3 regions of the Pseudoduganella dura genome follow, and region 2 is predicted to be linked to each of the others. Evidence: riboswitches for the same ligand, from Rfam matches in the RefSeq annotation. Region 2 holds a riboswitch; each other region holds the start of a gene.
The links. A riboswitch is a leader RNA that binds a small molecule or an ion and turns the genes downstream of it on or off. The one in region 2 is predicted to bind cobalamin.

Region 1 (7,778 bases), 1.3 Mb from region 2:
CCTCCAGCCGCCGCACGCGGGGAATCACGACCGCGAACTCGTCGCCGCCGAGACGGGCCAGCGTATCGTGCTCGCGCAGGCATTTCTTCAGCCGGCCGGCCAGCGTCAGCAGGATCTTGTCGCCGAAGCCGTGGCCGAACGCGTCGTTGATGTTCTTGAAGTTGTCCAGGTCCAGGCACAGGATCGCCGCATGGGTGTGCTCTTGCGCGCTGTCCCTGATCGCGGCTGCCAGGCGCTCGTGGAAATAGGTGCGGTTCGGCAGGTTGGTCAGCCCGTCGTGCTGGGCCATGTGGTGGATCTGCGCATAGGCGGCCAGTTCGTCGGTCGCGTCTTCGGTGATGATCAGGATATAGTCGCCCTCGCCGTCGGGCCGGCTGCCCACCACCGTGCGGCTGCGCAGCGTGCGCGGGCCGAGCGGGGTCTGCACCAGACCGTCGTCGGTCGCCTGGCCGCCCGCCGAAGCCGCCGCCAGGCGCTCGATATATTGCGCAACGTCCGCATCGAGGCAGTCGCGCATGCGCCGGCCTTTCAGGTCGGCGCTGCTGCCGGCATCCGTGCCGGCGAACAGGCGGCGCGCCTGCCCGTTGGCCAGCAGGATCTCGCCCGTGCCCACGTCCTGCGCCAGCACGCTGGCGGGGATGTTGGCGATCACCGATTCGAGGAAGTGCGACAGCGATGCCATCTGCTGGCTGTACTGTTCGGCCAGCTCCTTCGACTCGATCAGTTTCAGCTGCTGCTGGTGGCGCTCGGTGATGTCGCGCGTGATCTTGGCGAAGCCGACCAGCTTGCCGTCGTCGTCATGGATCGCGTCGAGCACCACGCTGGTCCAGAACCGCGTGCCGTCCTTGCGCAGGCGCCAGCCTTCCGCTTCGAACCGCGATTCGGCACGCGCGGTTGCCAGCGCGGCCGCCGGCAGCCCCGCGGCACGGTCTTCGGCGCTGTAGAACACTTCGAAATGCCGGCCCACGATCTCGCCCGCCGTGTAGCCCTTGGCGCGCTGCGCGCCCGCGTTCCAGTTCGACACGATGCCTTCGGGCGTCAGCGTGTAGATCGCGTAGTCGACCACGCCCTGCACCAGCAGGCGGTACATCAGATCGGAGGTTTGTGCAGTCATCGGCAGGAATAAGGAGAGGCGCCGACGATCGAATGTTGTGGACAACGATTGCGGCGGCAAGGGTGGCAACGGAAAGCGGGCCTGGTATCGGTGAATTGTCCAGGTCACGATGACTATACCCCAATCAATGCCATCAGGAAATATCGTGACTGTCTTTTCGCCAGCGTGTGTTGTTTGTCAGCGCCGCGGCCGTCGTGACAAACCGCCATCATTGCCTGTAGAATCCGCCGCTTGAGCAAACGGTGCCCTCCCGCCTTTCGGCCAGGGGGTGAAACGGGAAGCCGGTGATGCGCGGGATGTCGATCCCCGCCAGTCCGGCGCAGCCCCCGCTGCTGTAAGCCTGACGACCCGGTTCAACCGCCACTGTGCAGCGCACGGGAAGGCACGAACCGGGAAGGACGACGGCAAGCCAGAAGACCGGCCGTTTGCAATGGATGTGCCGGGCCCGGGGAGGGGTCCTGCCTGTTGCGTTTTCATCGCCTGTTCCTTCCGGTTGCCGCAGGCGCCGGCCGGGAAACGGTCGGGACGGTCGGACTACCTTGAGCATTTCCCCATTCGTGCGCGCACTGGCCGCGCTATTGTGCATCGCCGCCTGCGCGCGCGGGTACGCCGCCACGCTGTTCGCCGTCGTCACCGAGCGCGCCGCGCCGGTGGCGATCGAGGCGGCGCACCGCCATCTCGCCCGGCACCCGAACGACCGCATCGTGCTGCGCACGCCGGCACAGTGGATGGCCACCGGCGACCAGGAGGCGGCGCGGCTGGTCGGCCAGGCCGACACCATCCTTGCCGTGTCCCTGTTCGGCGATCCGGCGCAGCGGCTGAAGGATGCGCTGGCGCGCCATGCGAAGGCAAGGACGGCGGTGCTGGCGTTCAACGGCGAAGCGGGCCTGAGCCTGATGAGCCGCGAAGCGGTCGGCCAACCCGGCGGTGACAAGGAACGCACCATGCGCGATTTTCCGCCCGAAACGCTGCGCGACCTGTCCGCCGAGGCGCCGTCGCCGGCCGCCCTGGCGGCGGCGCAGGCCCACCCGGCTGCAATGCGCTGGCTCGCGGCGCGGCGCGTGTGGCAGGCCGGCGGCGTCGACAATACCGAAGCGCTGTTCGCCCATCGCCTGCACCCGGCCGCGCCGCTGGCGGGGCCGCGGCCGGAGCCGACGTTACGGGTGCGCGCCGGCGGGCGCGAACTGGCCGATGCCGCGGCGTGGGGCAACGGCGCGCGGCTGGGCCTGGCGGCCCGGCCCACCGTGGTGGTGCTCGACCTGGCGAACATGGATGCCGCCGTGCCGGCCGCGGTGTGCCGCCGCATCGAGGCCGGCGGGCAGCCGTGCGTGCAGGTGCTCACGCGCTGGGGCGGCGCGTCGCGCGAAGCGCTGGAGCGTCTGCCGGAACTGGTCGCGCCGGCCCGGCCGGCGGCGCTGGTCGTGCTGCAGGATTTCGTGGTGGGCGCGGCCGAAGGGCGCGAAGCCGTGGCGGACGCCTTCAGGCGGCTCGATGTCCCCGTATTCAAGGCCATCCGGCTGTCCGACCGCACGGCGCTGCAATGGCGCCTGTCGCCGGACGGCCTGCCGCCGGATTCCGTCCAATACCGCGTGGCGCTGCCGGAACTGCAGGGCATCGGCCAGCCGATCGTGGTGGCTGCGCTGGGGCAGGCGCAGCGCGACAGGCTGACCGGCATCGAGAACCGGCCGCCGGTGGTGCTGGCCGATGAAACGGCGCGACTGGCAGGCCGCGTCACGCGCTGGCTGGCCCTTCGGGACAAGCCGAACCGCGACAAGCGCGTGGCGCTGATCTATTACAACCATCCGCCGGGCCGGCAGAACATCGGCGCCGACAACCTCGACGTGCCGGCCTCGCTGTTCGACATGCTGCACGCGATGAAGGACGCCGGCTACACAGTCGGCGACCTGCCGGCGTCGCCCGGGGCGCTGCTGGACCGGATCATGGCGCACGGCGTCAACCTGCCGGAAGACCGCGCCGCGCTGCGCGAGCTGGCCGGCAGCGTGAACAGCCTGACCGCCGCGGAGTACGCGCGCTGGTTCGCCACGCTGCCGCCGCGCGTGCAGGGCGAGATGACGAACGGCCTTCTTGGCCGCCTGCACGTGGACGTGCTGGAAGCGGAAGCGGCCGGCGAATGGCTGCTGGGCCGCAAGCAGGTGGACGTCATCGTCAAGGAGCTGCAGCACCTGGTCGAGGGCGCCGATCATCCGCTGCGCGAGGCCGCGATCCGCGACCTGGCCGCGCTGGGCGACGGCTACCGCGCCTGCCTCGACGTGCGCGCGGCACGACGTTGCGCCGCACTGGAACGGCTGAGCCGCAAGGTGGCCGGCTATGGCATCGAAGGCTTGAAAGGGTGGGGGAGCGCGCCCGGCAAGGTCATGGTGGACGGCGGCAGGCTCCTGGTGCCGGGCCTCGTGTTCGGCAACGTGTTCATCGGCCCGCAGCCGCCGCGCGGCTGGGAAGTCGACGAGGAACTGCTGCATGCGAATACCAGCATCACGCCGCCGCACCAGTACCTCGGCTTCTATCACTGGGTGCGCGACCGTTTCAAGGCCGATGCGCTGGTGCACGTGGGCCGCCATTCGACATACGAATTCTTGCCCGGCAAGGCGGTGGGGCTCGCCAGCGACGATTACCCGAGCCTGATCGCCGGCGACCTGCCGGGGATCTATCCCTACATCGTCGACGGGGTCGGCGAGGGCACGCAGGCCAAGCGGCGCGGGCTGGCCGTGATCGTCGACCACCTGACGCCGCCGCTGGCCAGCACGCCGCTGTACGACGAGCTGCTGGCGCTGCGCCAGGTGGTGGAAAGCTACGAGGCGGCCAGCTCGGAATCGCTGAAGACGCAGGCGGCCGGCCTGATGCGCGAACGCGTGGCGGCGCTGAACCTGAAGGCGGAGCTGGAAGCGTCGATGGCCGATGTGCTGGCGGTGCGCGGCATCGGCTACGATGCGGCCGACGACGATTTGCTGGCCCACGAGATCGGCCACTATCTGACCAAGCTGCAGGAAAAATTCATGCCGCACGGGCTGCACGTCTTCGGCCGGCCGTGGCGGCAGGAATCGATCGACCTGATGCTCGGGTCGATGAAGAAGGGCGGCATCGACGATCCCGCCGTCGCCGCGAAGCTGGCCGATTCGCCCCGCCTCGAAATGAAGGCGCTGCTGGCCGGCCTGGACGGCCGCTACATCGAGCCCGGCAAGGGCAACGATCCGCTGCGCTCGCCCGAGTCGCTGCCGACCGGCCGCAATTTCCACGCGGTCGACGGCGACCTGCTGCCGACCAGGCTCGGCTACCAGCTCGGCGCGAGCCTGGCCGACAAGGCGATCGCGCGCGCTCCCGATGCCGCCGGCAGCGAAGGCATCATCCTGTGGGCCTCCGACGCGGTGCGCGACGAAGGCGTAATGGTGGCGTTCGCGCTGGCGATGATGGGCGCCGAGCCGGAGTGGAACGCGCGCGGCATCGTCACCGGCGTGCGCCTCAGGCCCGGCGCGAAGCGGCGCGATGCGCTGGTGACCACCTCCGGCCTGTTCCGCGACCTGTATCCGAACCTGATCCGGCTGATCGACCGCGCCGGCCGGCTTGCCCTGGCGGCATCGGCCGGGACACTGGCCGGGCAGGACCCGGCGTTGCGCGAGGCGCTGCAGGCGGCGCTCGCGCCGCTGGGCGGCAGCGTCGAATGGGGCGGCGAACCCGTGGCCGGCAACCGGGTCGCGAACGAATGGCTGGCCCGGTATCGCGCGCTGGTGCGTGCCGGCCAGCCGGGGTCCGAGGCTGGCCGCGCCGCCGCGCAGCGCGTGTTCGGCGATGCGCCGGGGGCCTATGGCACCGGCGTCAACCGCCTGACCGAGCGTTCGGGGGCATGGCGCGAGCGCGATGAAATCGGCGCTGCCTACCGCAACCGGATGGGCCACGCGTATGGCCTCGACGCGGGCGGCGAGGCGCAGCATGCGGCATTCGACGCGGCGCTGGACGGCATCGCCCGCACCTACCACGGCCGCGCCAGCAACCTGTACGGCCTGCTGGACAACAACGACGCGTTCGATTACCTGGGCGGCCTGTCGCTGGCGGTCGAAGGCCGCACCGGCCGCGTGCCGGACGCGCTGATCCTGCAGCACGCGCAGCCCGGCCGCGCCGATGTCGAGCCGCTGGCCGCCGCGCTGCTGGGCGAGCTGCGCGGCCGCTTCCTGAATCCCGCGTGGCTCAAGCCGCTGATGGACCATGGCTATGCCGGCGCCCGCACGATGGGCCAGGAATTCCTGGAAAACCTGTGGGGCTGGCAGGTGACGCGGCCCGACCTGGTGAAGAACTGGGCGTGGGACGAAGTGAAGTCGGTGTACTTCGACGATGCCCGCAACCTCGGGCTGCCGCAATTCCTCGGCCAGCGCCACAACGCCCATGTCAAGGCGCACATGCTGGCGATCTTCATGGTGGCCGCCGAAAAGGGCTACTGGAAGACCGATCCCGCCACGATCCGGCGGTTGGGCGGCGAGCTGGCGCGGCTGGTGGCCGCCAACGGCCTGCCCGGCAGCGGCCACGCCGCGCCCGGCCACCCGATGTGGCGATGGCTGGCGCCGCAGCTCGACGGCGCCGACGCGCAGGCGCTCGGCATTACCCTCGCCAGGGCGCGCGGCGACCTGTTGCCGGCCGCCGATAACGGCTCAGCCCGTGTCATGGGGTCAGGAACCCTGACACGAACTCAGCCGCAGGCGGCCCCGGCACCGCCCCCGGCCGATAGCAGGACGCAAGCGTCAACGACACAGATGCGCCCCGAAACACCGGCCGACGCCGCACCCGCGCCGCGCGCCTATGAACTGCATCCCCAGGTCGCCGCGCAAGTGCCCGGCGTCACGGTCGCCAGGCTGCTGGCCATGCTGGCGGCCGGGCTCGCGCTTTTCTCGGCGGGCCTGTGGCGCGGCCGCACCGTTCCTCACATTTCCAGGAGATTCACATGATCGAACCCCATTCCTTCGGCTGGCTGCACGATGCGGTCAGCTGGCTGCTGATGCCGTCGCTGGCCGCGCTGCTGCTGGGCTGCGCCATCGCGGTGATCGAGGCCGGCATCGCCGTCGGCGAACGCTTCCACGGCCTGCGCCGCCTGCGCGCCGGCGGCAATATCGCCCAGGTGCAGGCGATCGCCCGGCACCGCCTCGAGCGGGCCGACCTGCTGGCACGCATTCCGCCGATGCTGGGCCTGATGGCCACGATCATTCCGCTGGGGCCCGGGCTGGCCGCGCTGGGCGCCGGCGATCCCGCGCAACTGGCCAGCGCCGTCACCGTTGCGTTCGACGCCACGGTGCTGGGCCTCGTGGCCGGCATCGGCGGCCTGGTGATCGGCAAGCTGCGCCGCCGCTGGTACGAGGAGACGCTGGAAGCGATGGAGGACGCCATGGAAGACCGGCCGGTGGAATCGATGGGGCAGCGCGCATGACGGCGAAACCCGGCCGCAGGCGCCTGCGCCTGTACTCCCATCTCGACGACCGGTTCGATGCGGGCGACGAAGACCCGCGTGCCAGCCTGGTGAACCTGGTCGACGTGATGCTGGTGTTCGCGTGCGGCCTGATCGCGGCGATCGCCGGCAGCCAGGGCGCGCTGAAGGCGCCGCAGCCGGTGGAGAAGGGGCGGCAGATCGAGCGCCCCGCCGCCGGCGTCACGCAGGCCGGCAGCGGCTACGACCGCGTGGGCGAAGTCTACCGCGACCCGAAGACGGGCAAGCTGGTGCTGATCGAACCGGGGCAGCCGGCGCTGAAGAAATAGGCGCTGGCGGCGCCGGAAGGCAGGGGCGCCGGCAAACCGCGCCGCTTTTTCGCTGCGCCGCAACACGGCCGTGCCGGCGCCGCGCCCGCCCGGTCAACCCTGCACGGCGGCTGTTGCGCCGATGCGATCACGGTGAAAGCACCGCCTTCGCTTGGTGAAGCCGCGCACAGTTCGCGCCTGACGCGCACGGCATACTCGGAGCCGTAGGGCATACCAATACGGCACCGCCACCGGCCAGGGGCGGCCAGAACCTAAATCACCGCTGAATGGGGAGGCAATCGTGAGAGGCGCAGAACTGTCGCAGTTGAAAACCGTGGAGTACAAGGGGTACGAGATCTGCATGGGCTCGGTGTACAAGGATGGCGAGCCGTTGTTCCACTATTACGTGCCGCTGGGGATGGGCGACGGCGGCGTCGAGCAGGGCAAGCGCATCATCGACCAGATCGGCCGGGAAGATGACTAACCGCGACTGATCCCGACCGGCCGCAATTGACCGGCCGGGCGGGCGGCAAGGCGTCCGCGCAGGCGGGCCGGATCATACCCGGGCGGGCAAGCCGGCGCATGCACCCGCTTGCCCGCCTTCATTTGAATACCCCCTGGCGCACCCATTTCGTGGCAACCCATTTTTCGCCGCGCTCCACCGGGGCGCCGCCGTGCAGGCTGGCCTCGTCGAGCTGGCCGTCGCCGTTCACGTATTCGAAATAGACCGCGGAACCCTTCTTCGGCACGATGGACAGCGCCAGTTTCGGGAACACCGTGTCGCCCGCTTCCTCGACGTCGTTCAGGTAGACGATCAGCGTGGCCACGCGCTGGCCGCCGCGCTTGAGCGTGCCCGCGAAGCCGGGATTGGCGGGATCGAAATAGTCGTGATGCGGCTTGTACTCGGCGCCCACGCCGTAGTGCAGCACGT
Region 2 (7,778 bases):
CCCACGTCCGGGTACTCGATACCGTCCGCGAACAGCAGGTTGCTGAGCCACAGTGTCAGGCAGTCGACCAGCACCAGCCGGTGCGGCGCGCGCCATTGGTCCAGCACCGCCGCCAGCGCCAGCGGTTCCTCGACCGTGATCCATTCCGCCGGCCGGCCGGCGCGATGCGTGGCGATGCGCTGCGCCATCTCGGCATCGCCGGCGCCGGCCGTGGCCACGTACACCACGCCCTTGCCCGATTGCGCGGCCAGCCGTTCGGCATGGGCGCTCTTGCCCGACCGTGCGCCGCCCAGTACCAGCGTGCGGCTCACGGCGTCTTCCTCGACAGCATCGCCGCCGCCGCTTCCGGGTTCGACGGGAAGTAACCGTGGAAATAGGACGCCGTCAGCGATCCGATCCGGTACACGGCTTCGCCCTGCGTGCCAGAGGGGTTCTTGCTGGTGTATTCCAGCACCGGCGCCTGCGTTTCAAGCCTTGAATAATGGAAGGTGTGGCCGCGCAGCGTTCCCTGCGGAGTCGGCATCGCCTGCGGCCCGAGGCCGGCCAGGCGCTTCTGCACGACCACGCGGCCCGGCAGCAGGCCGGCCATCGGCCACGGGTTAGCGGCATCCACCGCGCCGTCGTCGAGCGATTCGGCCAGCGCCATCATGCCGCCGCATTCGGCCAGGATCGGCATGCCGCCGGCATGGGCGGCCCGGATCGACGCGCGCCACGTGGCCGCTTCGGCCAGGCGCGGCGCATGCAGCTCCGGGTAGCCGCCGGGCAGGTAGACGGCATCGGCCTGCGGCGGCACGGGCTCGTCCGCCAGCGGCGAGAAGTACACGATATCGGCGCCGAGGCGGCGCATCACTTCCAGGTTGGCGGCATAGACGAACACGAACGCGGCATCGCGCGCGATCGCCACGGTCTTGCCGGCCAGCGTGGCCACAAGGGGCGTCTCCGGGGCAGGGGCGTCGAACGCTACCTGCGGCAGCGCATTCCAGGCCGCTTCGTCGAACGCCAGCTGGTCGGCCAGCTCGTCGAGAATGTCGTCCACTTCGTCCACTTCGTCCGGCAGCACCAGGCCCAGGTGGCGTTCCGGCAGCGAGCGGCCCTGCTTCGGCAAGGTGGCAAGCAGCGGGATGTCGCGCAGGGATGTCTTCACCATCAAGGCGTGGCCGGCGCTGCCGACGCGGTTGGCGATCACGCCGGCCATCGTCACCGGCCCGTAGTCGCGCAGGCCGTGCACCAGCGCACCGGCGGTTTGCGCCATCGCGCCCGCGTCGATCACCGCCAGCACGGGCACGCCGAACTCGCGCGCCAGGTCGGCCGCGGAAGGCGTGCCGTCGTACAGGCCCATCACGCCTTCGATCAGGATATCGTCCGCCTCCAGCGCCGCCTGGGCCAACAGCCGCTGGCAGCGTTCGCGGCCCACCATCCACAGGTCCAGCGATTCGACCGGGGCGCCGCTGGCGCGGCCGAGCACCATCGGATCGATGAAATCGGGGCCGCACTTGAACACGCGCACGCGGCGGCCGGCACGCACCAGCTTGCGGGCCAGTGCCGCGGTCACGGTGGTCTTGCCCTGGCCGGACGCGACGGCGGCGATCAATACCGCGCGGGTGCCCATCACCACTCCGTTCCGGCCTGCGCCGCGATACCGGCCTTGAACGCGTGCTTGACCACGTTCATCTCGGTGACGGTATCGGCGATCTCGATCAGCTCGGGCGGCGCGCCGCGGCCGGTGATGACCACGTGCTGCATGGCCGGGCGCTCCAGCAGGTCGGCGATCACCGTGTCGACGTCCAGGTAGCGGTACTTCAGCGCGATATTCAGTTCATCGAGCACCACCATGCCGATTGCCGGGTCGGCAAGGAAGCGCTTGGCCTGTTCCCATGCTTCGGCGGCCTTGGCGACGTCGCGCTCGCGGTTCTGTGTTTCCCACGTGTAGCCTTCGCCCATCGCGTGGAAGCCGACCTCGTCGGGAAAGCGGCGCAGGAACTGTTCCTCCCCGGTGGCCATCGCACCCTTGATGAACTGCACGATGCCGACCCTCATGCCGTGGCCCAGCGCGCGGATCGCCATGCCGAAGCCGCTCGAGCTCTTGCCCTTGCCGTTGCCGGTGTTGACGATGATGATGCCGATCTGCTTGTCGGCGGCGGCGATCTTCGCATCGATGATCGCCTTCTTGCGTTCCATCCGCGCGCGGTGGCGCTCGTTCAGTGCCGCGGTATCGTCGGGAGTGGTCATGCGGTAGCCTCTGTGGGAATGAAGATCGTGCGCGCGCCGTGGCGCACCGTTTCGATCGGATGGTGCAGGTAATCGGACAGGATGCCGGCCTGCATCACGTCGTCGCGCGCGCCGGCCAGCCAGCGGCCGTCGCCCATCAGCAACAGCGCGTGCGTGGAAATGCTGTGAGCCAGGTTCAGGTCGTGGCCGATCATCACGATGGTCTTGCGCTGTTCGCGGCACAGTTTCGCCAGCAGGCCCATCACGCTGACCTGGTGGGCCAGGTCGAGCGCGTTGGCCGGCTCGTCGAGCAGCAGCAGCGGGGTGTCCTGTGCCAGCAGCGCGGCGATGGCCACGCGCTGGCGCTCGCCGCCGGAGAGCGTGCGCACGTCGCGCGAGGCGAGGTCGTCGACCTCCATCGCAGCGAGCATGCGCAGCGCGATCGTGTGATCGTCGCTGTCTTCCCAGTAGCGCTTGCCATGGTACGGGTGGCGGGCGGACAGCACGGTTTCCAGCACCGAATAGGCAAAAGCGTCGCTGCGCGACTGCGCCAGGAAGGCGCGTTCGCGCGCCAGCGCTTCGAGCGGCCAGTCGCCGAGCGCGCGGCCATGCAGCAACACGCGGCCGCCGTCCGGTTCGCGCAGGCCGGCCAGCGTGCGCAGCAGCGTGCTCTTGCCGGCGCCGTTGCGGCCGATCACGCTCCAGCATTCGCCGTCGCCGACCTGCCAGTCGAGGTGTTCGGCCAGCACGCGGCCGCCGGCCGTCAGGCGCAATCGTTCCGTGGCGATCATGTTTGCGGTGGCGATCGTCATTTGCGCAGCCGGTGCAGCTGATACAGGAAAACGGGTGTGCCGATCAGCGCCGTGACGACGCCCACCGGCAACTGCTGCGGCGCGATCACGGTGCGCGCCAGCGTATCGGCCAGCACCAGGTAGGCGCCACCGGCCAGCGTGGCGGCCGGGATCAGCAGGCGGTGATCCGGCCCGAACGCGAAGCGGACCGCATGCGGCACGATCAGGCCGACGAAGCCGATGCTGCCGGCAGTGGTGACGGCGCTCGCCGTCAGCAGGCCGGAACAGAAGAACAGGCCCTTTCGCAGCGCGCCGACGCGGATGCCCAGCGTGCTGGCCGCCTCGGCGTGCAGGGCCAGCACGTTCATCGAGCGCGCGGTGCGCAGGGCGAACGCCAGGCCGGCGGCCAGCACGATCCACGGCAGCCAGCGCAGCGGCGCGCCGCCCAGGTCCCCGATCATCCAGAACACCATCGTGCGCAGCCGGCCGTCCGGCGCGATCGACAGCATCAGCGAAATCAGGGCCGAGCATGCGGCGGACAGGATGGTGCCGGTCAACAGCAGCAGTGCCGTACCGCCTTCGGCCGCGCTGCCGCCGCGCATGTCGCGCCGCGCCAGCAGATATAACAGCATGGAGACGGCCACCGCGCCGATGAAGGCGGACAGGTCGACCATCCAGGCGGCGCACATCATCATCATGGCGAACAGCGCACCGACGGCCGAACCGGCGGAAATGCCGAGCACGTAGGGGTCGGCGAGGGGGTTGCGCAGCAGCGTCTGCATCATGACGCCGGCCAGCGACAGCGTGGCGCCGGTCACGAAGGCGGTCAGCGCGCGGGTGGCGCGCAGGTCGAGCAGGGTGGCCGCGAGCGAATCGGCGCGGCCGTGCAGCAGTTCATGCAGCGCGCCGGGCAGCTCGGCGAGCGGAATGGCGACGGAGCCCGTGGCGCCCGCGAACAGCAGGCTGGCGATCGACGCCAGCAGCAAAGCGGCGGTGACAATGCCGGTGCGGTAACGCAGGTGGGCGGAAATTGGGTGCATGCTCTGCCTTGATGATGGGTTGCCCGGCGCGGCGGCACCAGGCAACCCGGCACTGCTTATTTGAAGCCGTAGCGAAGGGCGGCGAACACGTTCGAGCCGCCGGTCTGGTAGTAGCGTGCCAGTTCGTAGTTCCTGTCGCCCACGTTATTCCAGCGTACCAGTGCCGACCAGTCGCCGCTGAAGCGATAAGTGGCATACAGGTTCACCAGGCCATAGCCCGCCAGGCGGTTGCGGTTGCCCGCGTCGTCGAAGCGGTCGGACGACAGCTGCAGCTCGGCGCCAGTCTTTACCGCGCCCAGGTCGTACTCGGCGATGAAGTTGGCGTGACGCTTGGCGCGGCGCTGCAGGCGCTTGCCGGTGGTCTCGTCCTTCGGGTCCTGGAAGTCGGCGTTCGCCGTCAGCAGCAGGTTGCCCATCTTGCGCTCGGCCGACAGCGACAGGCCTTCGAGCAGCGCCTTGTTGACGTTGTAGGCGCAGCCGAAGCTGTAGGTCACTTCCGGCGTGTTCGGGAATGGACACGGGCTGGTGCTCAGCAGCAGGTCGGACAGCTTGTTGTGGTAGTACACGGCGCCCAGCTGCGTGGTGCCGTCGTCGTAATGAATCCCCCCTTCGGCATTGCGGCCTTTTTCAGGACGGTTCGCCGGGTTGCCGTAGCTCGGGTAATACAGTTCGTTGTACGACGGTGCACGGAAGCTGGTGCCGAAGCTGGCTTCGGCGCGCAATGCACTGTTGAAGCGGTAGCCATAGCCCACCGAGCCGGTGGTCTTCGAGCCATACTCGGAATTGTCGTCGTGGCGCACGCCGATGTTGGCAAGGTGCGCGCCGCGCTTGACGCTGTAGCTGGCGGCGATCGCATTGGTGTGGCGCTTGCGGTTCAATGCCGTCGTGGAGCCGTCGACCTCTTCCTTGCGGTGTTCGTACAGCACCTGCAGGTTGTCGGCGCCGATGCGGAAATCGTTTTGCCACGTCAGGGTGCTGGTCGTGGTGTCGATCTGGCTGAAGCCGAACGGGCCGGCGCCGTAGAACGAGCCGGACTTGTCGCGCGCCTGCGAGGCCTGCACCAGCATCGTCCAGAACGGCAGGATCTGGTTGCGCGCATAGACGCCCACGTTGCTCAGCTTTTGCGTGTTGTAGGCGGCGAAGTCATTGCTGTCGTAATCCGACTCGGTGTCGGTGTACAGGAACATCGCGCCCAGTTCATGGCCCGGGGAAAGCCGGTAAACCACCTGGCCGGCCGCACTCTTGCGGTCGTAGCCGTCGTCGTCGGGATCGAAGCTGAAGCTGCCGCTGCGGGTTGCCGAAAAGCCGTCCGAACGTTCCTTGGAAACCGAGAACGAGTAGCTGAGCTGGTCGGTGCCGCCGGAGACAGCCGCATCGGCGGCGAACGTGCGGTCGCTGCCGCCGCCCACCGATGCGGTGACCGATGGCGCGCCCTTGCCCTGTTTCGTGAACAGCTGGATCACGCCGCCGATCGCATCCGCGCCATACAGCGTGGACAGCGGGCCGTAGACGATCTCGATGCGGTCGATGGCCGACAACGGAATGCCGTTCCAGCTGGCCGAACCGGTCGAGGCGGAGGCGATGCGCACGCCGTCCACCAGCACCACGCTCTGGTTGCCGTTGGCACCGCGGATGAACACGTTCGACGTGGTGCCGGGGCCGCCCGTGCGCGAGACCTCGAGGCCGCGCTGGCGCTGCAGCAGTTCGGTGATCGAGCCGGCACCGGAGTTGGCGATCTGTTCGGCGGTGATCGTGACGGTGTCGCTGATCACTTCGCTGGCCAGCGTGGGCGTGCGGGTGGCGGTGACGATGATCGAATCGATGGCGGTGGCCTGGGCGTGGGCGGCCGGCGCGGCAATGGCGAGCGCCAGCGACGCGAGCGCCGCCTGGGATGCGAGAGGAGAGGTCATGGCAAATCTTTGTAAAGTGGAGCAACCGGTCAACGTCCCCGCAGGCCGGATTGAACAGAGCCGCTCTCTGAAAAGCGGCTCCACCTGGATTGGCCGGTATCCGGGCTGGCGGGCATCACCGTCCGACCTTCCCATGCGAACGCACAGTGGTTGTCGCGGACGGCTGCCGCGCTGCGATCGCTCGCGCGCGGCTGCCTGCTTACCGTTGCGGGGGCAGCATACGTTGGCCGAGGGCGGCTTCGTATTTCCCGTTTAACTGCGCTCGAGGACTCGAACGCGGGCACCAAAACGGCGCCATTATAAAGGATTAATGCCAGGTATCAGGCTGCAATCAATCGGGCCCGACGCCCACGGCAAGGCGCAGTACCTCGCCGTAGGCGATGCGGTGCGGGATCGCGGCGGCGGCCAGCGCGGCCTGTTCGGGCGGGGCGCCGCCGGTCATGGCGGCCAGCAGGCGCATGGTGCCTGCATGGCAGATGACCACGGCGCGTTCGCCGGCGCGCAGGCGGATGTCCGCCAGCGCGCCGGCAACCCTGCGGGCCACGTCGAGCACGCATTCACCGCCGCCGGGCCGGTCGTGCAGCAGGTCGGCGGCCCAGGCATCGACTTCGGTGCGCGGGATATCGTTCCAGCTGCGCAGCTCCCAGCCGCCGAAATCCATCTCGGCCAGCCTTGCGTCGAAGCTCACGTTCGCCGCCAGCAGGCGCGCCAGGGCGGCGCAGCGGCGCAGCGGGCTGGAAAAGACCATGGCGTCGCCCGGCAGGCCTGCGGCTTGCAGTGCCGCGTGCACCCGCGCCAGCTCATCCGGATCGGGCGGCAGGTCGCTGCGGCCATAACAGAGGCCCTCCGCCGCCAGCGGACGGGGATGGCGGACCAGGATCAGCTCCACCGCGTCAACTCCACCGCGCCAGCACGCACAGGTAGAACACCGCCTCGGTCAGCTGCTGAACCGCGCCGAGGCAATCGCCGGTGTAGCCGCCGAGGCGTCGGCGCAGCTTGCGGGCGAACCACAGCGTGACGAGCGCCATCGCGAAGCCGCCCATGGCGATGCCGCGCCATTCCAGCCAGCCCAGGGTCGTTGCCGCCAGCACGGCCGGCGCGCAGCAGGCGGCGGCGATCAGGAATTCGATGCCGGTCATCTGCTGTGCCATCGGCTTGGCCTTGCCCTTGGCGCGCGCGTAGTCCATCCGCCAGATCAGGCTTGCCGCCATCAGCCGTGACAGCGGATGCGCGACGCATAACGCGGCAACCGCCGCCAAGGGCCCCAGGTGTGCCAGCGCGGCGCACTTCACGGCCAGCAACAGGATGATGCCGATCGCGCCATAGGCGCCGATGCGGGAATCCTTCATGATGTCCAGCGCCCGTTCGCGTGTCATGCCGCCGCCCAGGCCGTCGCAGGCATCGGCAAAGCCGTCTTCGTGGAAGGCGCCGGTGAGATAGATGCCGGCAGCGGTGGACAGCAACACGGCCACGGCCGGCGGCAGTACGAGCGCCGCGGCCCAGTAAACGGCCGCGGCGACGAGGCCAACGACGAAGCCGACCAGCGGGAAATAACGCGACGCGTGGTGCAGCCAGTGCGGCTGGAAGCCCACCCAGCGGGGAATCGGCAGGCGCGTGAAGAACTGCAGCGCGATGAAGAACAGCCGCAGCTGCAGCACGGCATCGGGTCGCTTCATCAGCTCTTTTCGCTGACCTGGGCCGATGCGAAGGTGGCCATGCGGTTCAGGAAGTTGACGGCCGCGTGCACCAGCGGCAGGGCCAGCGCGCTGCCGGTGCCTTCGCCGAGGCGCAGGTCCAACTGGAGCAGCGGCTTGCCGCCCAGCGCCTCG
Region 3 (7,778 bases), 2.6 Mb from region 2:
TGCCAGGGGAACCAGGCCCGACACCGCGGCGATGCAGGCCGGCAGCCCGGCGGCATCGCGCCTGCCGCCGGGTGTCCACGCGATCCTCTCCTTGCTGGCCGGGGAAGGCTTCGCGGCGCGCGAACTCGAATGGCGCGTGCTCGATGGCGAGCCGTTCATCCTGGCGCGCGGCACGGCCGATAATACCCGCATCATCCGGGCATCGGCGAACGGCTACGCGGTACTGGGCGGGTGGCCGGAGGAAAAGCTGCGCCGCGCCGCTGCAAGGGCACTGCCTTACCCGGTTGCCTCGTTCGAAAAGCTGGCGGCGTACGATGCCTGGTACTACGCCCGCGACGAAGCTTCGATGTATGGGGGCGATGCGCGGCGCCTGCCAGCGCTGCGCGTCGTCTTTGCCGACCCGTCGGCAACGTGGATGCACATCGACATGCATACCGGCCAGCCCGAGCTGAGCGCCGACCGGTCGCAGCGCGCCGGGCGGTGGCTGTTCAACCTCTTGCACAGCTGGGACCTGCCCTCGCTGCTGGCGGCAAACCCGCTGCGCATCGCCGTGCTGATCGTATTGAGCAGCGGCGGGCTGCTGCTCAGCGCGACCGCCGTGGTCATCGCGTGCCGCCGGCTGCGGCCAGCGCGTAGAATGCACCCTTTGAGCAAGTAACCAAGCAAGTAACCAAGCAAGTAACAACGAGGATACAACGTGAAAAAAGCAGACCTGGCAAAGAACGACGCCAAGAAATTGATGGGCAAGATGGTGGCGCCGGGTACCACGGGGTTCGGCAATGCCGCCGCCCCCGCCGTCGACAAGCGCGAACAGCGCAAGCGCGACCAGGCGCTCGGCCTGGTGCCGTTCGCGGTCAAGCTCAACAGCGAGCTGGTGAAACAGCTGCAGGCGCTGGCCACCGAAACCGGGCAGGACCTGAACGCCACCGTGGCCGACGTGCTGGCCAGGGGCCTGGCCGCCGGTACCGGCGCGGCGAAGAGCTGATCCAGGGCCGGCACGCGCCGGTCTTTCCTCCCTTACGGCGCCCCACCCGGGGTTTGCCGCGGGTTTGCGGCTATAATCCCGGCCGTTTGGTGCCCGCGCACGTGTTCATGTGCGCAGTTAAACGGGAAACACATGGCTGACGTTCCAGCCGAAAGTGTGCTGCCCCCGCAACGGTAAGCAAGCGCCGTCCAACGACGGCAGGCTGTCTCTTCATGCCACTGTGCTTTTCAAAAGCATGGGAAGGTGGGACGGTTCCCTTGCCAGCCCGGATACCGGCCAGACAGGTGGCGCGGGCGACATCGCCGGCGCTGTTCAGCCGTGCCCACGGGGAGTGGGCGGGGCTGTCATCCGTCTCCATCATCCGCCATGAACAAACTGATCCTCGGCCTGGCCGGGACCCTGTGCGCGTCCGCCGCACAAGCGCAAGCACCCGAACAACCCGCCGAAAATACGGCCGCCACCGTCCAGGTGCTGGGCAACTACGACAACGGCGTCGGTACGTCGGACGCCGCCAGCGCCGGCACCGTGACCGCCAACCTGATTGCCAGCCGCCCCGCCCTGCGCCCCGGCGAGGTGCTCGAATTCGTGCCCGGCGTGATCGTCACGCAGCACAGCGGCGACGGCAAGGCGAACCAGTACTTCCTGCGCGGCTTCAACCTGGACCACGGCACCGACTTCGCCACGTTCGTGGACGGCATGCCGGTCAACATGCGCACGCACGCGCACGGCCAGGGTTATACGGACCTGAACTTCCTGATCCCCGAACTGGTCAACCGCATCCGCTACCGCAAGGGCCCGTACTATGCCGACGAAGGCGACTTCGCCTCGGCCGGCGCCGCGCACATGGGCCTGGCGGACAGGCTGCCGGCCGGCCTGGCCACGCTGACGGTGGGCGAGAACGCCTACCGCCGCGGCCTGGTCGCCAACTCCACCGCGGCCGGCAACGGCAACCTGCTGTATGCGCTGGAACTGGCGCACAACGACGGCCCGTGGACCACGCCGGAGGCGTTCCATAAAACCTCGGCGCTGCTGCGCTACAGTGCCGGTAGCGCCGCAGACCGCCTCAGTGTAACGGCAATGGGCTACAAAGGCGCGTGGCACGCCACCAGCCAGGTGCCGCTGCGCGCCGTGCAGGATGGCCGGCTCGGCGAATTCGACGCGGCGGACGCCAGCGACGGCGGGCGCGCCGCGCGCTACAGCCTGTCCGCCGAATGGCGCCGCCGCGGCGCGGACACGCTGTGGCAGGCCATCGCCTACGCGGTCCGCTCGGACCTGACCCTGTTCAACAATTTCACCTACTTCCTGGACGATCCAGAAAACGGCGACCAGTTCAAGCAGACCGAGCGCCGCAAGATGACGGGGCTCGACGTGTCGCACACGTGGTTCGGCCAGCTTGCCGGACGCCCGATGGAAAACGCGGTCGGCGTGCAGGGCCGGTTCGACCGCATAGCGCCGGTCGGGCTGTATGCCACGACCGGGCAGCGCGTGCTGCGCACGATCGCCGAATCGCGCGTGAGCGAAGCCAGCGCCGCCGCGTGGCTGCAGAACACCGTGCAATGGACGCCCTGGCTGCGCTCCATCGCCGGCGTGCGCTACGACCGCTACCGTTTCGACGTGGCCAGCTCGATCCTCGAGAACAGCGGCACGGCGAACGACCATATCGCCTCGCCCAAGCTGTCGGTGGTGCTGGGGCCATGGGACAGGACGGAGTTCTTCGTCAACTACGGCGAGGGCTTTCACAGCAACGATGCGCGCGGCACCACCGCCCGGCTGTCGCCGCGCGAACGGGAGCCGGTCGATCCTGTGACGCCTTTGGTGAAAACGCGCGGTGCGGAACTGGGGCTGCGCACGGAGCTGGTACCGGGGCTGCAAAGCTCGATGGCGCTGTGGCGGCTGCGCTCCGGCTCCGAGCTGGTGTTCTCCGGGGATGCGGGCGACACGGCGCCGAGCCGGGGCAGCAAGCGCTCCGGCATCGAGTGGAACAACCACTACATCGCCAGCCGGTGGCTGCTGCTCGACCTGGACCTGGCATATTCGCGGGCGCGGTACACGGAGCATGATCCGGCCGGGGATCGCGTGCCGGGGTCGGTCGAGAAGGTGGTGGCGTTCGGGGCCACGGTGAACGATGTGGGGCCTTGGTCGGGGGCGTTCCAGATGCGCTACTTCGGGCCGCGCCCGCTCATCGAGGACAACAGCGTGCGGTCTTCATCCACTGCCATCGCATATCTGCGGGGCGGATATCGGATCGACCGGCGGTGGCAGGTGTCGGTGGACGTGTTCAACCTGTTCGACCGGAAGGCCAGCGATGTGGATTACTACTATGCCTCACGGTTGCCGGGCGAGGCTGCCGAGGGCGAGGAGGATATTCACTATCATCCGGCGGAGCGGAGGACTGCGCGGGTGACGTTGCGGGCGGTGTTCTAGTCAGCCACGTATTACCCTGTTCCAGACTAAAATCGTTCGTGGCTTCCCGGACCGGACTTGCACTCGATGACATCGATCCCCTACTACGAACAACATGCGGCCCGGCTGGCCGGTCAATACGAATCGCTGGCCTTCGAGGATGTGCATGCCGGATTACTGGATGCCCTTCCCGCACCTGGCGGAACGGTGCTCGACGTTGGCGCCGGCTCCGGCCGTGATGCCGCCTGGTTCGCGGCAAATGGATACGATGTCGTTGCAGTCGATCCGTCCGATGCCATGCTCGCCCAGGCGCGCCGGCTTCACCCGTCGGACAGGATCCATTGGCTCTCCGACAGCCTGCCGGACCTGGCAAAGGTCCGGCGCCTCGGCCTCAACTTCGATCTCATTCTTCTGTCAGCCGTGTGGATGCATATCCCTCCGGCGGACCGCGAGCGGTCGTTGAGAAAGCTGGCTACGCTGCTTGCTCCCAAAGGACGCATCGCGATCAGCCTGCGCCTTGGCGCGCCTGATACCGAGCGGGCGATGCATGAGGTTTCACTCCTGGAGCTGTCGGCCCTCGCCCAGCGGTTCGGACTGCGCATGGTCCGGACCAGCGACAGCCAGGACAGGCTGGGACGGGCCGATGTCTCATGGACGAATGTCGTATTGGGCCTGCCGGATGACGGCCTCGGCGCCCTTCCCCTGCTGCGCCACCTGATACTGGTCGATGAAAAGGCATCCACATACAAGATCGCGCTGCTGCGCGTTATCGCCCGCATCGCCGACACCGCCTCGGGCCTGGCCCGTTACGAATCGGAATCGGTCGTGCTTCCTCTTGGGCTGGTATCGCTCTTCTGGCTGCGCATGTACAAACCGCTGATCGAGAATCAGTTGCCGCAGATGCCGGCTTCACGGCTGGGTACCGGGCCGGGGTTCGTCACCGATAATTTTCATGCCTTGCGGTCGGTTACAACCGTCGAACTGGGTATCGGTTCCATGTTTGCAGGGGATACGGCAAGGCATCTGCACCGGAGCCTGTCGGAGATCTCGCAAGTGATACGGGACATGCCGGCCAAATACCTGCGCTGGCCATCGAGCGACCGTCCGATTTTTGAAATCACCCGGCGCCGGCAGATGTCGACGCCGCAGCAACTGCGGATCGACGACGCTTTCCTGTGGAGCTTTGGCGACTTCCGCGTTCCGCTCGAGGTCTGGCAGGCGCTGACCCACTACAATGTTTGGATCGAGCCGGTGCTGGTGGCCGAGTGGGTCAGGCTGATCGAGGCTTACTCCGGCAACCGTGTGCCGGACGTTCGCATGCTCGCACACAGGCTGCTCGCATGGGCCGACCCTGTCCGCGATACCAGTTTTGCCAGGGCAGCGGTCGAGCGCATACGCGCGGAGGGCAAACCGGTGTATTGCGTATGGACCGGGGCACGTTTGCGGGACGAATACGATGTCGATCACTGCTTCCCGTTCTCCGCATGGCCTTGCGGCGATGCCTGGAACCTGATGCCTTCCGCGCGTAACATCAATATCCAGAAATCCAATCGGCTTGTGACACAGGCAGCATTGGAACGCGCCAGTGACTGGATAACGGCGTGGTGGGCAGATGCGTTTCTCGGCCAGGGTGAAGCGCAGCGCCAGCGATTCTTTCTCGAGGCCGCGCAGACGTTGCCGCTACTCGTGGCCAGTCCGGGGACAGCGGATATCATCGACGCTATGAAAATGCATCGCATCAGACTGAGCAAGGATCAGGGACTGCGCCCCTGGGAGCCTGGCGAGGTTGGGAATCGAAAGAGGATGACAACCAGTGAATTGGCATTTCCTGATGGGAGTGCTGTGAAAGAATTGCCGGTCAACCGATGATCAATCACTTGCAACCTGATGGGCTCACTGTCCAACCATTTATGTTACCGCACGCCGCATCATGACCGACCAGCGCCCGACATCCCTCTCCCCCGTACCCGCAGGCTACGCAGACTGGCTGGCCGAACTGAAGACGCGCATCCAGACAGCCCGGCAACGCGCGGCACTGGCGGTCAACCGCGAACTGGTGCTGCTCTACTGGCAAATCGGCAGCGATATCCTGCTTCGTCAAGGCCGCGAAGGCTGGGGCGCCAAGGTGATCGAGCGGTTGGCGCACGACCTGCGCACCACCTTCCCTGAAATGAAGGGGTTTTCGCGTGCCAACCTGATGTCGATGCGAGCTTTTGCCGAAGCCTGGCCGGAACCGGAAATTGTCCAACAGGCTGTTGGACAATTACCATGGGGCCACAATCTGATGCTGCTCACCAAGCTCAAGGATAAACAGCTACGGCTTGCCTACGCCCAGCGCGCTGTCGAACACGGCTGGTCGCGCAGCCTGCTGGGCATGCACATTGAAACACGCTTGCTGGAACGCGAAGGCCAGGCGCTGACCAATTTCGAGGCGCGGCTGCCCGCGCCGGAATCCGACCTGGCCCGGCAAAGCCTGAAAGACCCCTACCTGTTCGATTTTCTGGATATCGGTGCGGAAGCCACTGAACGCGCCATCGAAACCGCCCTCGTGCAACACGTCACCCGCTTTTTACTGGAACTCGGCGCCGGTTTCGCCTTCGTCGGCCGGCAGGTTCCGCTGGAAGTCGGCGGCGACGATTTCTTCATCGATCTGCTGTTCTATCACTTGAAGCTGCGCTGCTATGTCGTGATCGAACTCAAGGCCGACAAATTCAAGCCGGAGCATCTGGGCCAGTTGAGCTTTTACCTCACCGCTGTCGATGCGCAAGTGAAGAGCGAGCACGATGCGCCCACCATCGGCCTGTTGCTCTGCAAGAGCAAGGTGGTAGCCGAATACGCCCTGCGCGATGCAAGCCGCCCCATGGGCGTGGCGGAATATCAACTCGTGGAGTCCCTGCCCGCCCTGCTACAGACCAGTCTCCCCAGCATCGAACAGATCGAACAGGAGCTGGCCGGCCTGGACGAACCCGACAGATCGACGCAACAGGACAGCAATGCATGACTGCTACGTGCGGTATCGCCTGCTTTCCATACCACGAAAAATGCAGGGATAAATTCCCCACAAACGACAAAGGCCGCTCCGAAGAGTGGCCTTTGTCGTTGAATCTTTTGGTCGGGACGGAGTGATTCGAACACTCGACCCCTTGCACCCCATGCAAGTACGCTACCAGGCTGCGCTACGCCCCGACGAGAGCCGGATTATAGCAGACGGCCTTACGTTTTTGCCATGCCTTTTTGCGTTCCACCAGGCACGGCCATTGGCGGCTGCCAGCCAATGGCAAGCGCAGCCAACGGCGCTAGAATCGCAGGCATGACCGACACAACCACAACCGCCCTGCTCGACCATGCCGCCGACCTGATCCGCCAGGCCGACAGCCTGATCGTGGCGGCCGGCGCCGGCATCGGCGTCGACTCCGGCCTGCCCGACTTCCGCGGCAACGAAGGCTTCTGGCGCGCCTACCCCGCCCTCGGCGCCGCCCGCATCGCATTCACGACCGCCGCATCTCCCGCCACGTTCAGGGAAAACCCGAAACTGGCCTGGGGGTTCTATGGCCACCGGCTCAACCTCTACCGCGATACGGTGCCCCACAATGGTTTCGCGTTACTGAAGAGCTGGGGAGAACAAATGCCCCACGGCTACCACGTCTTCACCAGCAACGTGGACGGCCAGTTCCAGAAAGCCGGCTTCGATGCCGGCCGCGTGCATGAATGCCACGGCTCGATCCACCACCTGCAGTGCCTGGCACCGTGCAGCGATGCGATCTGGGAAGCAAAGGAATTCACACCCGAGGTGGATGCGGAAAAGTGCCGCCTGACGAACGAACCACCGCGCTGCCCCCACTGCGGCGGCCTGGCGCGCCCCAACATCCTGATGTTCGGCGACTGGGGCTGGGTCGAGAAAAGAAGCGCCCGGCAAGCGGAGCGGCTGGAACGCTGGCTGGACAAGGTGGAACACCCGGTCGTCGTCGAACTGGGCGCCGGCACGGCGATTCCGTCGGTGCGGCTTTTCAGCCAGGAGGTGATCCGGCACAGCGGCCGGCTCGTGCGCATCAACCCGCGCGAGCCGGACGTGCCGACGAGAAACGATGTGGGCCTGGCGGCGGGCGCGCTGGACGGCCTGGCGGCCATCGCGGCGCGCCTGTAGCGCCGCAGGCTTACTGCTTGGCGCTCCCTGGTCGTTGCTTAGACGAAGCGCACGGCGATATCGCTCAGGCCATCCACGTGGCCGACGAGCGTCTGGCCGCGCTGCACGGCACCCACGCCTTCGGGCGTGCCGGTGAAAATCAGGTCGCCCGGCTGCAGCGCGAAGTAGGTTGAAAGATTGGCGATCGTCTCGGGGATCGACCAGATCATCTCGTTGATGTGCCCGGCCTGCTTCGTCGCGCCGTCG

Region 1: linked by a shared signal. The riboswitch ahead of GJV26_RS04055 (cobaltochelatase subunit CobN) and the one ahead of GJV26_RS09815 (TonB-dependent receptor domain-containing protein) in region 2 are both predicted to bind cobalamin.
Region 3: linked by a shared signal. The riboswitch ahead of GJV26_RS21145 (TonB-dependent receptor) and the one ahead of GJV26_RS09815 (TonB-dependent receptor domain-containing protein) in region 2 are both predicted to bind cobalamin.

Annotation. Positions count from the first base shown of each region.
Region 1 is NZ_WNWM01000002.1:879,408-887,185, reverse strand. It holds gene GJV26_RS04060 (putative bifunctional diguanylate cyclase/phosphodiesterase) at 1-1,114, opposite strand, end outside; cobalamin riboswitch at 1,338-1,554, shown strand; gene GJV26_RS04055 (cobaltochelatase subunit CobN) at 1,654-6,066, shown strand; gene GJV26_RS04050 (MotA/TolQ/ExbB proton channel family protein) at 6,063-6,542, shown strand; gene GJV26_RS04045 (DUF2149 domain-containing protein) at 6,539-6,868, shown strand; gene GJV26_RS04040 (hypothetical protein) at 7,149-7,331, shown strand; gene GJV26_RS04035 (prolyl hydroxylase family protein) at 7,450-7,778, opposite strand, start outside.
Region 2 is NZ_WNWM01000002.1:2,219,630-2,227,407, reverse strand. It holds gene cobU (bifunctional adenosylcobinamide kinase/adenosylcobinamide-phosphate guanylyltransferase) at 1-311, opposite strand, end outside; gene GJV26_RS09835 (cobyrinic acid a,c-diamide synthase CobB) at 308-1,609, opposite strand; gene cobO (cob(I)yrinic acid a,c-diamide adenosyltransferase) at 1,609-2,229, opposite strand; gene GJV26_RS09825 (ABC transporter ATP-binding protein) at 2,226-2,999, opposite strand; gene GJV26_RS09820 (FecCD family ABC transporter permease) at 3,017-4,039, opposite strand; gene GJV26_RS09815 (TonB-dependent receptor domain-containing protein) at 4,096-5,949, opposite strand; cobalamin riboswitch at 6,024-6,252, opposite strand; gene GJV26_RS09810 (histidine phosphatase family protein) at 6,281-6,838, opposite strand; gene GJV26_RS09805 (adenosylcobinamide-GDP ribazoletransferase) at 6,843-7,625, opposite strand; gene cobT (nicotinate-nucleotide--dimethylbenzimidazole phosphoribosyltransferase) at 7,625-7,778, opposite strand, start outside.
Region 3 is NZ_WNWM01000002.1:4,826,290-4,834,067, reverse strand. It holds gene GJV26_RS21155 (PepSY domain-containing protein) at 1-658, shown strand, start outside; gene GJV26_RS21150 (hypothetical protein) at 698-985, shown strand; cobalamin riboswitch at 1,056-1,280, shown strand; gene GJV26_RS21145 (TonB-dependent receptor) at 1,352-3,409, shown strand; gene GJV26_RS21140 (class I SAM-dependent methyltransferase) at 3,476-5,257, shown strand; gene GJV26_RS21135 (PDDEXK nuclease domain-containing protein) at 5,319-6,389, shown strand; tRNA gene GJV26_RS21130 (tRNA-Pro) at 6,498-6,574, opposite strand; gene GJV26_RS21125 (SIR2 family NAD-dependent protein deacylase) at 6,699-7,532, shown strand; gene GJV26_RS21120 (fumarylacetoacetate hydrolase family protein) at 7,571-7,778, opposite strand, start outside.